One region of the Aquitalea aquatilis genome, then DNA from elsewhere that is predicted to be linked to it. Evidence: predicted binding sites of a transcription regulator. Region 1 holds the regulator's gene; the other holds the start of a gene.
The links. The regulator FNR, encoded in region 1, switches genes on or off when oxygen is low (the NO sensors DNR and NnrR bind a similar motif). The targets are predictions, from matches to a motif close to TTGATNNNNATCAA.

Region 2: the regulator FNR is predicted to act here: its motif matches at 3,917-3,930, upstream of nirJ (heme d1 biosynthesis radical SAM protein NirJ).

The regions. Positions count from the first base shown of each region.
Region 1 is NZ_CP039731.1:416,158-423,719, reverse strand. Features, by position in the region: gene FAZ30_RS02010 (inositol monophosphatase family protein) at 1-8, opposite strand, end outside; gene FAZ30_RS02005 (RNA methyltransferase) at 150-914, shown strand; gene FAZ30_RS02000 (DUF1853 family protein) at 892-1,827, shown strand; gene FAZ30_RS01995 (flavodoxin family protein) at 1,824-2,282, shown strand; gene fnr (fumarate/nitrate reduction transcriptional regulator Fnr) at 2,416-3,162, opposite strand; gene hemN (oxygen-independent coproporphyrinogen III oxidase) at 3,275-4,681, shown strand; gene FAZ30_RS01980 (RrF2 family transcriptional regulator) at 4,803-5,273, opposite strand; gene hmpA (NO-inducible flavohemoprotein) at 5,363-6,586, opposite strand; gene FAZ30_RS01970 (methyl-accepting chemotaxis protein) at 7,120-7,562, shown strand, end outside.
Region 2 is NZ_CP039731.1:3,698,560-3,706,121, reverse strand. Features, by position in the region: gene FAZ30_RS17325 (c-type cytochrome) at 1-298, shown strand, start outside; gene FAZ30_RS17320 (c-type cytochrome) at 280-618, shown strand; gene FAZ30_RS17315 (cytochrome D1 domain-containing protein) at 579-1,781, shown strand; gene ahbB (siroheme decarboxylase subunit beta) at 1,781-2,785, shown strand; gene ahbB (siroheme decarboxylase subunit beta) at 2,769-3,788, shown strand; gene nirJ (heme d1 biosynthesis radical SAM protein NirJ) at 3,989-5,185, shown strand; gene FAZ30_RS17295 (cytochrome D1 domain-containing protein) at 5,182-6,738, shown strand; gene FAZ30_RS17290 (Crp/Fnr family transcriptional regulator) at 6,923-7,562, shown strand, end outside.

The sequences.
Region 1 (7,562 bases):
GGATGCATTGACGGCCTCTAGAACGGATAGCAGATGTCAGCCAACACGGCTCGACATCTGACGGTAACAATCTGGGTTAAGGAACAAAAAAAGCCGACGCGAGTGCGCGGGCTTTTTGATATGCCCGCTATTTTAATGTGAAACCGCTGATGAATAAACCCCAAGTACCTGATTTTCTGAAAAACATTCGTGTGGTGTTGGCCCGGCCCAACCATCCGGGCAATATCGGCTCGGCTGCCCGGGCCATGAAAACCATGGGCCTGACCCGGCTGTATCTGGTGGAGCCCAAGGTGTTTCCCAGTGATGAAGCCAATGCCCTGGCTTCCGGTGCGGTGGATGTGCTGGAGAGTGCAACCGTGGTGTCCAGCCTGGCCGAGGCCCTGAGCGATGTCACCGTGGCCTGTGCACTGACCAGCCGCCGCCGCGAGCTGACCACCCCGCTGTCCACCCCGCGTGAAACCACGCCGGAGCTGGTGGCACGGGCGCGTGACGGCGAACAGGTGGCGCTGGTGTTCGGTAATGAAACCTTCGGTCTGTCTATCGAGGAAGTTGAACAGTGCAACCGCCTGGTGACCATTCCGGGTAATCCGGATTACTTCTCGCTCAATCTGGCGATGGCAGTGCAGGTGATGACCTACGAGCTGTTCAGCCATACCGAGGTCGATGTGGAGTACCTGCGGCCGGAGAGCGAAACCGCCAGCCTCGGCGAGGTGGAAGGCTTCTGCCAGCATCTGGACCAGACCATGGGTGCCATCGGCTATTACCGTCGCCGCAACAGCGAACGCCTGATGCGCCGCATGCGTGCGCTATTCAATCGCTCCGGCATGTTGCGTGACGAGGTCGATATCCTGCGTGGCCTGATGAAACAGATCCAGCGCGTGGCAGATGGCCATGAGCACGACGGCGAGGCCTGAGCGCGGCTTTCATCTCCCTTACACGCAGCCGGCGCTGCGTGATCTGGCTTTTCTGCTGACCTCTCCTGCGCCCTGGGATAGTGGCCGCAATCTGTCGCCCGCGCAGTTGCTGGGCCCACAGGGCCATGCCTTGCTGGCGGAGCTGGAGGAAAATCCGGCACCGCTCTCACACTGGCTGGCGCAACAGCCTTGCCAGCGGCTTGGCCACTATGCCGAACGCCTGCTGGCTTTCTGGTTCCAGCTGGCTCCGCATATCGAACTGGTGGCGGCCAATGTGCCGGTGCGTGAGGCCGGTGGCCGCACCATCGGCGAATTCGATTTCCTGATCCGGCTGGATGGTGTGCCACTGCACGTGGAAACCGCCAGCAAATTCTATCTGCAGCTGGGACATGGCGCGGACACTCTGGTCGGTCCCAGCCTGCGCGACGCCTGGCCGCTCAAGGCCGCCAAATTACAGGAACAACTGCAACTGGCCCGTCATCCTGCGGCGGCCCGTGTCTTGCCGCCCGGTTTTGCCGGCTGTGCCAGTGCCGCGCGGCTGGCCGGCTGGTTCTTCTATGCCGGTACGCCAGCTGTCCCGGCTGCGCCATTGGCGCCGGAGCAACTGCAAGGCTGGATCAGTCCTTTGCAGCAGCCCTGGCCAAGCTTTTCCAGCGGAGGGCGCTGGATATGGCTATCGCGGCTGGGCTGGCTGGCCCCGGCGCGGGTAGAGCAGGGCATGGTGCGTGAGCAGGATAGCCTGCGCCAAGAGCTGTTGCAGGCGGCGGTACCACAGCTGGTGGCCGAATTGCTGCCGGTGGGGGATGGTTACTGGGAGGAAGTGGCTCGCGGCTTTGTGGTGCCGCCGGGCTGGCCGCAGCAGGACCGATTACAGGCCTTGCTGGCCACTATTGATGGCAGGCCCGCTCCATGAAACGGTTGTTGATTATCTACGCCAGCCAGACTGGCCACACCTTGCAATTGATCGATGCCTTCTGTCAGCCGCTGTTGCCGCTGTGCGCAGAACTCCACATCAGCCGCCTGCCAGCCGCGGAGGCAGGACTGGATGATTTGCTGGCTGCTGATGCCATCGTGCTGGCAACGCCGGAGAACTTTGGCTATATGGCGGGTAAAGTGAAGGATTTTTTTGATCGCACCTATTACCCGGCACAGGGGAAGACCGAGGGTCTGCCCTATCTGATGCTGGTGTCGGCAGGTACGGATGGTCTGGGAGCGATCCAGGCCATGCGCCGCATTGCCTGCGGTTATGGCTGGAAGGAAGTCTTGCCGCCCTTGCTGGCGCAGGGCGAGATATTGCCGCAGCATCGGGAGCAGGCCATGGAGCGGGGCGAGATGCTGGCCGCAGGCATGCTGGTGGGGCGCTGGTAGGGCAGGGCGGGCGGCTTAGCCGACCGGACTAGGTCTTCAGACGAATGGTCGGCCGTGCCAGTAATGCGCAAGATGCAAAAACACCGCAGGCTGCCGGCAAGCAGGGCTGCGGTGTTTCTGGTTGGCTGCTGCTTCAGACGCCGTTGGCGTGGGTGCAGCCGGCAATCAGGTCTTTCAGTGCGTCGGCCTTGATCAGCTGGATGTGCTTGTGATCGACACTCAGCCAGCCCTGCTGCTGGAACTTGGACAGCGTACGGCTGACCGTTTCCAGTTTCAGGCCGAGGAAGCTGCCGATTTCCTCACGGCTCATGCGTAGGATGAAGTCATTGGCAGCAAAGCCGCGTGTGGACAGACGCTGCGACAGGTTGAGCAGGAAGGCCGCCAGGCGTTCTTCCGCTTTCATATTGCCCAGGAGCAGCATGACGTTCTGATCGCGCACGATTTCGCGGCTCATCAGCCGGAAAAAGTGGTGCTGCAGGCTGGGAATATCGCGCCCCAGGCTTTCCATGCGATTGAAGGGCAGCTCGCAGACTTCGCTGTCTTCCAGGGCGATGGCGTCGCAGCCATGCACATTGGAAGAAATGCCATCGAGGCCCATCAGTTCGCCGGACATCAAAAAGCCGGTGACCTGTTCGCGACCGTCCTGGCTGGCGACGCTGGTTTTGAAGAAACCAGTACGCACTGCGAACAGGGACTTGAAGCCCTCGCCGCTGCGGAACAGGTACTCGCCGCGCTTGAGGCGGCGGCTCTGACGGATCACGGCGTCCAGCTGCGTCATTTCGTCGCGGTTCAACCCGATGGGCAGGCAGAGTTCGCGCAGGCTGCAGTTGGAGCAGGACACCTTCAGTGCGTGAATAGTGTGTTGGTTTTGGTCAGACATCGAGTGTTTTGTACAACCCTGTAAAGAAGCTTGACCCTTGTCAAAGCGGAATTCACACGTTTTCCGCAAATTTACCAGTCCACCTGACGTTTGACTATCAATACCCGACGACATGCACACCACCCATCCGTTTTCGCCCACCCACTGTGAGTTCGACCGAGCGTTGATCGAACGTCTTGATGGCTCTGGCCCAAGATACACTTCTTACCCGACGGCCGACCGCTTTACGCCGGCGTTTGGCGAGAAGGACTATAAACACTGGCTGAAGCAACGCCACCTTGGCATGCATCAGAACGCAATATCATTGTACGTTCATATACCGTTCTGCAACACGGTATGTTACTACTGCGGCTGCAACAAGATCATCACCAAAGACAAAAGCCGCGCTGATCGCTACCTCGACTATCTGGAAAAAGAGATCAAGCTGGTGGCCGCCTCACTGGGCTGTCGCGAAAAGCTGATCCAGCTGCATTTTGGTGGTGGTACGCCCACCTTCCTGTCCGATGAACAGCTGGACCGGCTGATGGGCATGCTGCGCACTCACTTCGAATTTTTGCCGGAGGGAGAATATTCCATCGAGATCGATCCGCGCAAGGTGGGTCGCGAGACCGTGCACCATCTGGCAGGTCTGGGCTTTAACCGCATGAGCGTGGGCATCCAGGATTTCGACCCGCAGGTGCAGCAGGCGGTTAATCGCGTGCAGAGCGAAGCCGAGACGCTGGAAGTGATCGATGCCGCCCGCGAAGCGGGTTTCAAGTCGGTCAGTGTCGACCTGATCTACGGCCTGCCGCTGCAGACGCGCGCATCGCTGAAAGCCACGCTGGACAAGGTGATTGCCATCAGTCCGGACCGGCTGGCGCTGTACAACTATGCTCATTTGCCCACGGTGTTCATGCCGCAGCGGCGCATCAACGAAGCGGATCTGCCGACGGCCAGCACCAAGCTGGATATCCTGCAGGATGCGGTAAAAAGCCTGGCGGATGCCGGCTATGTATTTATCGGTATGGACCACTTTGCCAAGCCGGAAGACGACCTGGCCATCGCCTTGCGCCAGGCCCGCCTGCAGCGCAATTTCCAGGGCTATTCCACCCATGCCGACTGCGACATGATCGGTCTTGGTGTCTCGTCCATCGGCAAGGTCGGCCCCTGTTACAGCCAGAATGAGAAGGACCTGGACAGCTATTACGCCGCGCTGGATGAGGGCCGTTTGCCGGTGATGCGCGGCATGGTGCTGGATCAGGACGACATCCTGCGCCGTGGCATCATCCAGGCGCTGATGTGCCGCTTCTCGCTGTCGGTGGAGGCCATCGAGCAGGTGCATGGCATCAATTTCGCTGAATATTTTGCTGAGGAACTGCCGGCCATCCGCGAATATCACAAGCTGGGCTTGCTGACTTTTGACGGTGATTTCCTGATGGTGGAGCCGAAAGGCCGCTTCCTGATCCGCAATATCGCCATGCTGTTCGACCGCCACTTGCGCGAGCGTGAAACCAAGGCGCGTTATTCCAAGACGATTTGACACCCGCAGTGCTGTTTTTTCCAAGGGAAAACCCTGAAAAAAACCGCGAAAAAAAGCCCGCTTGCTGCGGGCTTTTTGTTTGAAAAGTGATGGTTTTTTACAACAGTTTGCCGTGCTTGGATCAACCTTCCGTGGCGTTGTCCGGCAAGGGGAAGGGTTTTTGCTGCCGATGCAGCCGGATAATCGCCTCGCCGGTGGGGCTGGCGACGATATCGCGCAGGGTATAACCATCCAGCACGGTGAAAAAGGCTTGTAGGCCGACATCCAGCGCCGACTTGAGACGGCAATCCTGGCGCAATGCGCAAGGGGGCGTGGCACAGTCGATCAGGGCGGTATTGCCCTCCAGAATGCGGATGATGCCACCCAGCTGGTAATGCTCCGGTGGCTGGGCCAGTGCCAGGCCTCCGCCCTTGCCACGACTGGTCAGCAGCCAGCCTTGCTGTCCCATGAAATGCACCACCTTGACCAGATGGTTGCGCGATATTGCAAAGCGCTCGGCGATTTCGCTGATGGTAACGGCCTGTTCGCGATCGCGATGTGTCAGGTACATCAACACGCGCAATGCCAGATCGGTAAAACGGTTCAGTTGCATGGGCTAGAAGGGTAAAGGCGGTGCCGCGCAGGATACTCCGCACGGCCCACCCTCACAATGCGCTGCGGCAAACCACGTGCAGCAGGCAATCAGTCGCTGGCCATGGCGTTGGAGCCGAATACCTCCATGTGGATGCGGGTTGCTGCCACACCGCTGGCGCGCAGCTGTGAGCGCTGCTGTTGCATGAAGGCCTGCGGGCCGCACAGGTAGTAGTCGGCATCCGCCAGCAGGGCATGCTCACGGATGGCCTCGGCATCGATGCGGCCGGCGCGCTGGTAGTCCTGGCCCAACTGGTCGGTGTCTTGCGGGCATTCATAAAACACCGTGCTGGCCAGTACCGGATGCTGGGCCGCCAGTTGGCCCACTTCCTGTTTCATGGCATGGACCTGGCCGTGACGGGCGGCGTGCAGGTAGCGAATGGGGCGCTGGCTGCCGCTTTCCAGCAGATGCCTGAGCATGGACAGCAGCGGGGTCTGGCCGACACCGGCACTGATCAGCACCACCGGGGTCGCGCGATCCTGATGCAGCACGAAGTCACCGAACGGCGGTGAAACCTGCAGGATGTCTCCTTCCGCCAGCGCTGCATGCAACTGGCCGGACACCTTGCCTGCAGGTGCATCACCCTGTGCTTCTTCACGCTTGACCGAAATGCGCAGCCAGCCTTTGCCCGGGGCATCGGACAGGCTGTACTGGCGTGGCTGGCACAGCCCCCATTCCGGGATATAGCGCTGGACCGATACATACTGACCGGGCTGGAAGTCCGGCAAGGCACCGCCATCGGCTGGCTGCAGATAGAAAGAGGTGATTTCCGCACTTTCCACCTGTTTGTTCACCACCCGGAATGGCCGCCAGCCGCTCCAGCCACCGGCCTGGGTAGCTGCACGCTGGTACAGGCTGTTTTCCAGATTGATCAATAGCTCGGCCAGTTGCTGGTAGGCCGCTCCCCAGGCGTCCAGCAGGCTGTCCGGGGCGGCTTCCTCGCCCAGTACCTCGCGGATGGACGCCAGCAGGTGCTTGCCGACAATCGGGTAGTGCTCGGCGCGTATCCCCAGGCTGGTGTGCTTGTGTGCCACGCGCTCCAGTACCGGCAGTAGTACCTCGGGGGCATCGATGTGCTCGGCATAGGCCGCCACGGCCATGGCGAGGGCCTGTTGCTGCTGGCCAGCATGTTGATGGCCCTGGTTGAAGATGTTTTTCAGTTCCGGGTTGTGCTGAAACATGCGTTGGTAAAAGTGGCTGGTCAGCAGCACGCCGTGTTGTTTCAGGATGGGGGCAGTGGCTTTGACTTGCTGGCGGGTGGATGCGTCGAGCATGGCAGTTCCTTATGATGTTTTTAAAATACATCTTTATTGGCGCGCAGTGATTTGCCGGGCAAATATTGCAACTCATTAAAGATGTAAAAATAATACATCTTTAATCAAGGATTGTCATCATCGACATCAAGAGCATCACTCTGTGAAGAAGCTCGGCGAAACCATGGGCTAGGGCCTGTTAACGCTATTTTTTTCACGGCGGCGGATGTTGAGGGGATGCAATGCGCGAAAAACTGCGCGCCGCAGGGCATTCCCTGCCAGCGCGGTTTGACAAGGCAGTGCGCCGCTCAACATCCGCCCCGCAGGGCAGGCCCGACCAGCTTGCCACTGCTGCGTTGTCGGATTTGCGCTTGGGGCCACCAAGCGCTGCATCCTCCGCCTTGCATTGACAAGCTTTCAGGGCCTGCGCCGCAGAAAACATCGTGTTAACAGGCCCTAGACAGGGTGGGACAGAAATTTTCTGCCTATAAATGAAGGGCTTGCCCAGCAGATAAAAGACACAGGGCAAGGCCAATATTCCAGAGGAGTTGTCCATGTTCCGTCTTGTCGCGCGCTGGATGCAGCGTTTGAGTTACCCCACGCGCTTTGCCGTGATCGGGGCTGTCTTTGCCATCGCACTGGTTTATCTCACCTATGGCCTGTACCGCAGCAATCAGGACAATGTCGATTTCTCCAGCAAGGAAGTGATCGGCGTGCAGTACCTGAAGCCGGCGATGAACCTGCTGCTGGCTTTGCAGCAGGAACAGGCACAGCGGGCCGCTGCTGGCGACAAGGCCGCGCTTTCTGCCGGACTGGAGACACAATGGAGCACGCTGCAGCAGACGCATCAGGCGCTCAATGGCCAACTGGGACTGGATAAGAGCTGGGCTGCGCTGGAGGGCGCGTGGCAAAAACTGAAAGGTGCGCCGGAACTGGCCAATTACCAGGCGGCAGCGGGCAGCTTGCTGGAGCTGATCAGCATGGCCAGCGATCAGTC
Region 2 (7,562 bases), 1.1 Mb from region 1:
ACTGATCGCGCTGGCCCTGTGTGGGGCTGTTGCTGCTTCGCTGGCCCAGGCGGCCACCGGGCCGGAACTGGCCAAGCAATACAACTGCCTGGCCTGCCACAGCGTGGATGCCAAGCTGGTTGGCCCGTCCTACAAGCAGGTGGCAGCCAAATACAAGGGCCAGGATGTCACGGCCAAACTGATGCAGAAGGTGAAGGCGGGCGGTTCCGGCAGCTTTGGTGCCATTCCGATGTCGCCCAATCCGCAAGTGCCGGATGCCGATCTCAAGCAGCTGGTGGCATGGATTCTGGCCCAGTAAGGCGTGGCATCTGTCTGGCGGCCTTGCTGGCTGCCAGCCTGTGCCAGCAGGCCGCAGCGGCCGCCCCGGCCGAACCCCGTGCCAGCGCGCTGCTGCAACTGCTGCATAACGATTGCGGTGCCTGTCACGGTCTTAGCCTCAAGGGCGGGCTGGGCAGCCCGCTCACCCCCCAGGCGCTGGCCGGCAAACCGGCCGACAGCCTGGTGGCCACCATCCTCAATGGCCGCCCCGGCACCCCGATGCCGCCATGGCGGCCTTTCCTTTCCGAAGAAGAAGCGCAATGGCTGGTTCAACTCTTGCAACAGGGCGGCGCACGCTAGCCCGTCTGCTGGCACCGCTGCTGTGCCTGGCTCTGGCCGCCTGCGCCAGCACGCCGCTGCGTGGCACAGGTGATCTGGGTGTGGTGATAGAGCGGGCCAGCGGCAGCGTGCAGATCGTCGACAACACGCATGAACAGTCGCTGGCGCGGGTGCAGGGCCTGGGTGATCTGTCGCATGCCTCGGTGGTATTTTCGCGCGATGCCCGCTATGCCTATGTGTTTGGCCGCGACGGTGCCATCAGCAAGGTGGATTTGCTTACCGCCCGGCTGGTCAAGCGCGTGGAGCAGGCCAGCAACAGCATAGGCGGTGCCATTTCCAGCGATGGCCGGGTGATCGCCGCGCAGAATTACAGCCCCGGCGGGGTGAAGCTGTTTGATGCCGATAGCCTGCAGCTGTTGTCCAGTATCAGCACGGCGGCCTTTGGCGGTGGCGAATCCAAGGTGGTGGGTCTGGCCGACATGCCGGGCAATCGCTTTGCCTTTGCCCTGTACGACAGTGGCGAAATCTGGCTGCTGGATGCCAGCACGCCCACGGCACCCAAGGTTCAGCGCTTCGAGCACATCGGCAAGCAGCCTTACGACGGCCTGGCCAGCAGCGATGGCCGCTATTTCATTGCCGGCCTGTATGGCGAAGATGGCCTGGCCTTGTTCGATAGCTGGCATGCCGATGCTGGCGTGCGGCGCATTCTGGGCGGCTATGGCCGTGGCCGGCAGGCGCTGCCGGTGTACAAGATGCCGCATTTGCGTGGCTGGTCGATTGCCGGCGACTACGCCTTCCTGCCCGCCATCGGCCAGCACGAGGTATTGGTGGCCGACAACCGCAGCTGGAAGCAGGCAGGCAGTGTCCCGGTGCTGGGCCAGCCGGTATTCGTGATGGCCGAACCGGGCGGCCGCCGGGTGTGGGTGAATTTTGCCTTTCCCGACAATGACAAGCTGCAGGTGATTGATGTGCCGAGCAGGCAGGTGATCAAGACCCTGCAACCGGGCCGCGCCATCCTGCACATGGAATTCACCGCCCGTGGCGATGCGGTGTGGCTGTCCAGCCGTGACGACAACAAGCTGGTGGTGATCGACACCGCCACGCTCACTACGCGCAGCACGCTGCCGGCGCTGGAGCCGTCCGGCATTTTCTTTACCTGGCGCGCCAGCCGCATGGGGATGTGATGCCAGACCTGCCAAGCCCCACCGCGCTGCCGCCGCGCAGCCTGCATGCCCTGGACCGTTGCCAGAAGCAGTTTCCGCTCAGCGCCATGCCCTTTGCCGACATGGCCGCCCTGCTGGGCGATGGCTGGACGGCCAGCGAGCTGCTGCAACTGCTGCAGTCGGCCCGGCAGGCTGGCCTGCTGTCACGGCTGGGCGCGGTGTTTGCCCCCAATACCGTGGGCAGCAGCACGCTGGCCGCGCTGGCCGTGACAGCGGAACGGCTGGATGCCGTGGCCGCCTTTGTCAGTAGTCATGCCGAGGTTAACCACAACTACCAGCGCGACCATCACTTCAACCTGTGGTTCGTGGTGACGGCCAGCGATGCCGCTGCCGTGGCCGAGGTGCTGTCGCGCATCCGTCTGGCCACCGGTCTGGTGCCGCTGAACCTGCCGTTGCTGCGTGAATACCATATCGATCTGGGTTTTGCGCTGGATGGCAGCACTGCTGTGCGTCAGCCGCAGCGTCTGCCAGACCCCATCAGCCCGGACTGGCGCCAGCAGCGCTTGCTGGCTGCCCTGCGTGATGGGCTGCCGCTGCAATTGCGCCCGTTCCAGCGGCTGGCCAGCGGCTGCGGCCTGACCGAGCAGGAGGTGTTGCAGCAGTTGCAGGACTGGCAGGCGCAAGGCGTGCTGCGGCGCTTTGGCGCAGTCTTGCGCCATACCGAGCTGGGCTATCGCCACAATGCCATGTGTGTGTGGCAGATCGACGATGCCGCCACGCGTGAGCGCATTGCCCGGCAACTGGCTGGCGAGGCCGCGGTGACGCTGTGTTACGAACGTCCGGCGCGGCCACCGCACTGGCCTTACCAGCTGTTCTGCATGATTCACGCCAGCGATGCCGCCAGCCTGCAGGCTGCGCTGGGGCAGATCATCCAGCGCCATGGCCTGCAGCCTTATCCGCATGCCGTGTTGCCCTCCCTGAAACGCTACACCCAACGCGGAGCCTGTTATGGCCATCACGCATAGCCGGGCTACGCTCAACCCGCTGGAAACCAGCATCGTCAACCAGTTGCAAGGCGGCTTTCCGCTGGACAGCCAGCCCTTTGCCGGCGCTGCTGCCGCGCTGGGTTGTAGCGAGCTGGCCTTGCTGCAGGGGCTGGATGGCCTGCTGCAGCGCCAGGTACTCACCCGCTTTGGCCCGCTTTACCAGATAGAGCGCATGGGCGGCTGCTTTGTGCTGGCCGCACTGGCGGTGCCGCCGGCCCGTTTCGACGAGGTGGCGGCGGCGGTCAACAGCCTGCCGGCGGTGGCACACAATTATCAGCGCACCCACAAGCTCAATATGTGGTTTGTGCTGGCCGCGGCCAGCCAGGCGGGGATTTCCGCCGCCTGCAGCGCCATCGAACTGCTCACCGGCCTCACTGTGCATGCCTTCCCCAAGCAGCGCGAATACTTTGTCGGCATGCGCTTTACCGTGGGCGGCCAGGCGGCGGTGGGGCAGGCCAGTGCCGGGCGCGCCAGTGTGGACCACAGCCAGCATGTGCCGGAGCTGGACCCGGAACTTGACGAAGACGACTGGCGGCTGATCCGCGCCACCCAGGCCGGCCTGCCGCTGGTGCAACAGCCCTACCGCCAGCTGGCCGACAGTCTGCAATTGCCAGAGCAGGAGGTGTTGAGCCGAATGGGCCGCATGCTGGAGCAGGGGGTGATCCGCCGCATCGGTGCGGTGCCCAATCATTACGCCATCGGCTACCGCGCCAACGGCATGGCGGTGTTCGATGTGGCGGACGAGCAGGTCGACGAACTGGGCCAGCAGCTGGGGCAGCTTGATTGCGTCAGCCACTGCTATCGCCGCCCGCGTCATCTGCCGCACTGGCCGTACAACCTGTTTGCCATGGTGCATGGTGGCAGCCGCCGGGCGGTGCGCGAGCAGCAGGGCCAACTATTGCAACTGCTGGGCCCGGCCTGCCGTCGCCATGCGCTGCTGTTTTCCACCCGCATCCTGAAAAAATCCGGCCTGCGGGTGTAGGCCCGTGCGGCTGATAAATCCTTGCAGAGCAGCAGGGTCAAGGCGCGCCGCTGCAGTTAGGACAAGCTGTACGACCAGCAGGCGCAAGGCCGCAGCAGCGGTTTGTTAGCCGGTCTTGCTTCATCCCGTTGATACGGGTCAAGGAGCATGGCCCGCTTGTCCCCGCACACTGTCTGCCGTCACCCTTGCCGGAGCCTTTCATGCTGCGCCTGACACCCTATCTGCAAAGCCTGCTGGACCCGGCTGCCACACCCGCACGCGGTGGCAAACCCAGCGGCCCGGTGGTGATCTGGAACCTGATCCGCCGTTGTAATCTCACCTGCCAGCATTGTTATTCCACCTCAGCCAACAAAGACTTCCTGGGCGAACTGTCCACTGCCGAAGCCTGTGCGGTGATGGACGATCTGTATGCCTTTGGCGTGCGGGTGCTGATCCTGTCCGGTGGCGAGCCGCTGCTGCGGCCGGATATCTTCGAGCTGGCCGCCCGCGCCAAGGCCATGGGTTTTTATGTCGGCCTGTCCAGCAATGGCACGCTGATTGATGAGCACAATATTGCTGCGCTGGCCGCGGTCGGTTTCGACTATGTCGGCGTCAGCCTGGATGGCATCGGTGCCACCCACGACCGCTTCCGCCGCCTGGCCGGTGGCTACGAGCTGGCCTTGCGCGGCATGCGCCTGGCGCGCGATGCCGGCCTCAAGGTGGGCCTGCGCTACACCATGACCGAAGACAATGCCGATGACCTGCCGGCGCTATTGCAGCTGCTGGCGGTGGAGGACATCGACAAATTCTACTTCTCCCATCTCAACTATGCCGGACGCGGCAACAAGCACCGGGCCGACGACGCACGCCAGCCGCGCACCCGCTGGGCGATGGACTTGCTGATCGAGTCCTGTCTGCAACACATCCGCGCTGGCAAGCCGCGTGATTTCGTCACCGGCAACAACGACGCCGATGCGGTGTACCTGCTGCACTGGGCCGCGCGCCATTACCCGGAGCAGGCCGCGCAGCTGCGTCAGCGTCTGCTGGCCTGGGGGGGCAACGCCAGCGGGGTGAACGTGGCCAATATCGACAATCTGGGCAATGTGCACCCGGACACCATGTGGTGGAAGGTGACACTGGGCAATGTGCGCCAGCGGCCGTTTTCCGCCATCTGGCAGGATGAATCCCACCCGCTGATGGCTGGTCTGCGCCAGTCGCCACGGCCGGTGGAAGGGCGCTGTGCCGCCTGCCAGCATCTGGCCATCTGCAATGGCAATACCCGGGTGCGCGCCTGGGAGCTGACCGGCAATTTCTGGGCGGCAGACCCGGCCTGTTATCTGAGCGACGAAGAAGTGGGCGTCGCCAGCGGCGTGCATGCGCTGGCACCGCTCACTCCCTGGCAGAAGGAGACAGCATGATCAAACGCTGGCTAGCCTTGTTGGGCATGGCGCTCAGCCTGCCACTCCATGCCGCCTCCGCAGCCGAGCCATCGCCGGCTGCGCAGTTATACGGCCAGCATTGCCAAAGCTGCCATGGGGCAGACCGGCTGGGCGGCATGGGCCCGGCCTTGCTGCCGGAAAGTCTGGAGCGGCTGAAAACCGCCGAGATCAGCAACACCATCCGCCAGGGCCGCACCGCCACCCAGATGGCCGGTTTTGCCGGCCAGCTCACTGATGAGCAGATCAGCCAGCTCACCGCCTATGTGCAAAGCGCCCCGGCCACGCCGCCGCGCTGGAGCGAGGCCGACATGCGCGCCTCGCACCGCCAGCCGGTGGCACTGTCCAGCCTGCCGGCCAAGCCGCAATACACAGCTAATCCGCTCAACCTGTTTGTGGTGGTGGAGGCGGGCGATCACCATGTCACGGTGCTGGATGGCGATCGCTTCCTGCCCATCACCCGTTTTGCCAGCCACTATGCGGTGCATGGCGGGCCCAAGTTCTCGCCCGATGGCCGCTTTGTCTATTTTTCCAGCCGCGATGGCTGGGTGACCCAGTACGACCTGTACAGCTTGCAGGTGGTGGCGGACATCCGCGTGGGGCTGAACACCCGCAATATCGCGGTATCGGATGACGGCAACTGGATTCTGGCCGGCAACACCCTGCCGCAGACACTGGTGCTGCTGGATGCCCACGGTCTGGCCCCGGTCAAGACCATTGCCGTGCGTGATGCCGCCGGCCGCCCGTCGCGGGTATCCGCCGTTTACGAAGCCGCACCGCGCCACAGCTTTGTGGTGGCGTTAAAAGATGTGCCCGAGCTGTGGGAAATCAGCTACGACCGTCATGCCGAGCCGGTTTACCCCGGCCTGGTGCACGACTACAAAATGGGCGAGGCGCTGGCGCAGCCGGGTTTCCTCACCCCGCGGGTGACGCCGCTGTCCATGGTGCTGGACGACTTCTACTTCGATCCGTCCTACCGCCATGTGCTGGGTGCCTCGCGCAGCGGCCAGGCGCAGGTGATCAGCCTGGATGCGCGCAGCAAGGTGGCCGACCTGCCGCTGCTGGGCATGCCGCACCTGGGCTCGGGCATCAGCTTCGAGCGCGATGGCCACCGCATCATGGCCACGCCCAATCTCAAGGGCGGCCAGCTCAGTTTCGTCGACATGGACAGTTGGCAGCTGATCAAGGAAGTGCAGCTGCCGGGGCCGGGCTTCTTCCTGCGCAGCCATGAAAACACGCCCTATGCCTGGGCCGATTCCATGATGAGCGCGCACAAGGACACGCTGTCCATCATCGACAAGCGCACGCTCAGCGTGGTGCGCCAGCTGGTGTTGCGACCGGGCAAGACTACCGCCCACGTCGAATTCACCCGTGATGGCCGCTATGCGCTGGTGTCGGTGATGGAAAATCCGGGCGAGCTGATCGTGGTGGATGCGCAAACCCTGCGCGAAGTGGCCGCCTTGCCCATGGCCAAGCCCATCGGCAAATACAATGTATTCAACAAGGTCAACCGCTCGGAAGGCACCAGCCATTAGATAGATGCCCTCGCTCCGGCCTGCCACCTGCTGGCCGGACTACGCCGGTAGAACTAGCCCACTCCCTGCTTACTACGCATGGTGGCTTTAAGGCCAGTGGCCTATAGTCGCCAGCGTGGGCGGTATCGGCCGGCTGGAGATGGCGCCGCTTGTTATCCACCCGGTTTGGCATACGGAAATGACCATGGCTACAGTTGATATCCCTTCTTTTTTGCGTCACCAGCCCTTGTTTCAGGAACTGTCGGAAGCGCAGATCCAGGCGCTGGTGCCTTTCACCCACGAAGTACGCGGGGGAAAGGGGCAGGTCGTGTTCCAGAAGGGCGACCCCTGCGATGGCATGTTTCTGGTGGTGTATGGCCGGGTCAAGCTGGCCCTTTCCTCGGCGCAGGGCAGCGAAAAGGTGATGGAAATCATTCATCCGGGGCAGAGCTTTGCCGAGGCGGTGATGTTTCTGGGGCGGCCCTGTCCGGTCATGGCACAGTTTCTGGAAGACGGCTTTTTGCTGAAGGTGGAAGCAGAAGCCATTTATCAGGCGATTGAACGCGATGCCGCGTTTGCCCGCCGCTTGCTGGCCGGCCTGGCCATGCGCCTGCATGGTCTGGTACGCGATGTGGAGCGCTATTCCATCGAAAACTCATTGCAACGGGTGACCGGCTATCTGCTGCAAAATGTCGATCCGCAGCGCGGGCCACTGCCGGTAGTGACGCTGCCGGTGAACAAGAACCTGATTGCCTCCCGCCTCAACCTGACGCCGGAAACCTTCTCGCGCATGCTGCACCAGCTGAGCGAGGGCGGGCTGATTGAAGTCAATGGCCGTGAAATCG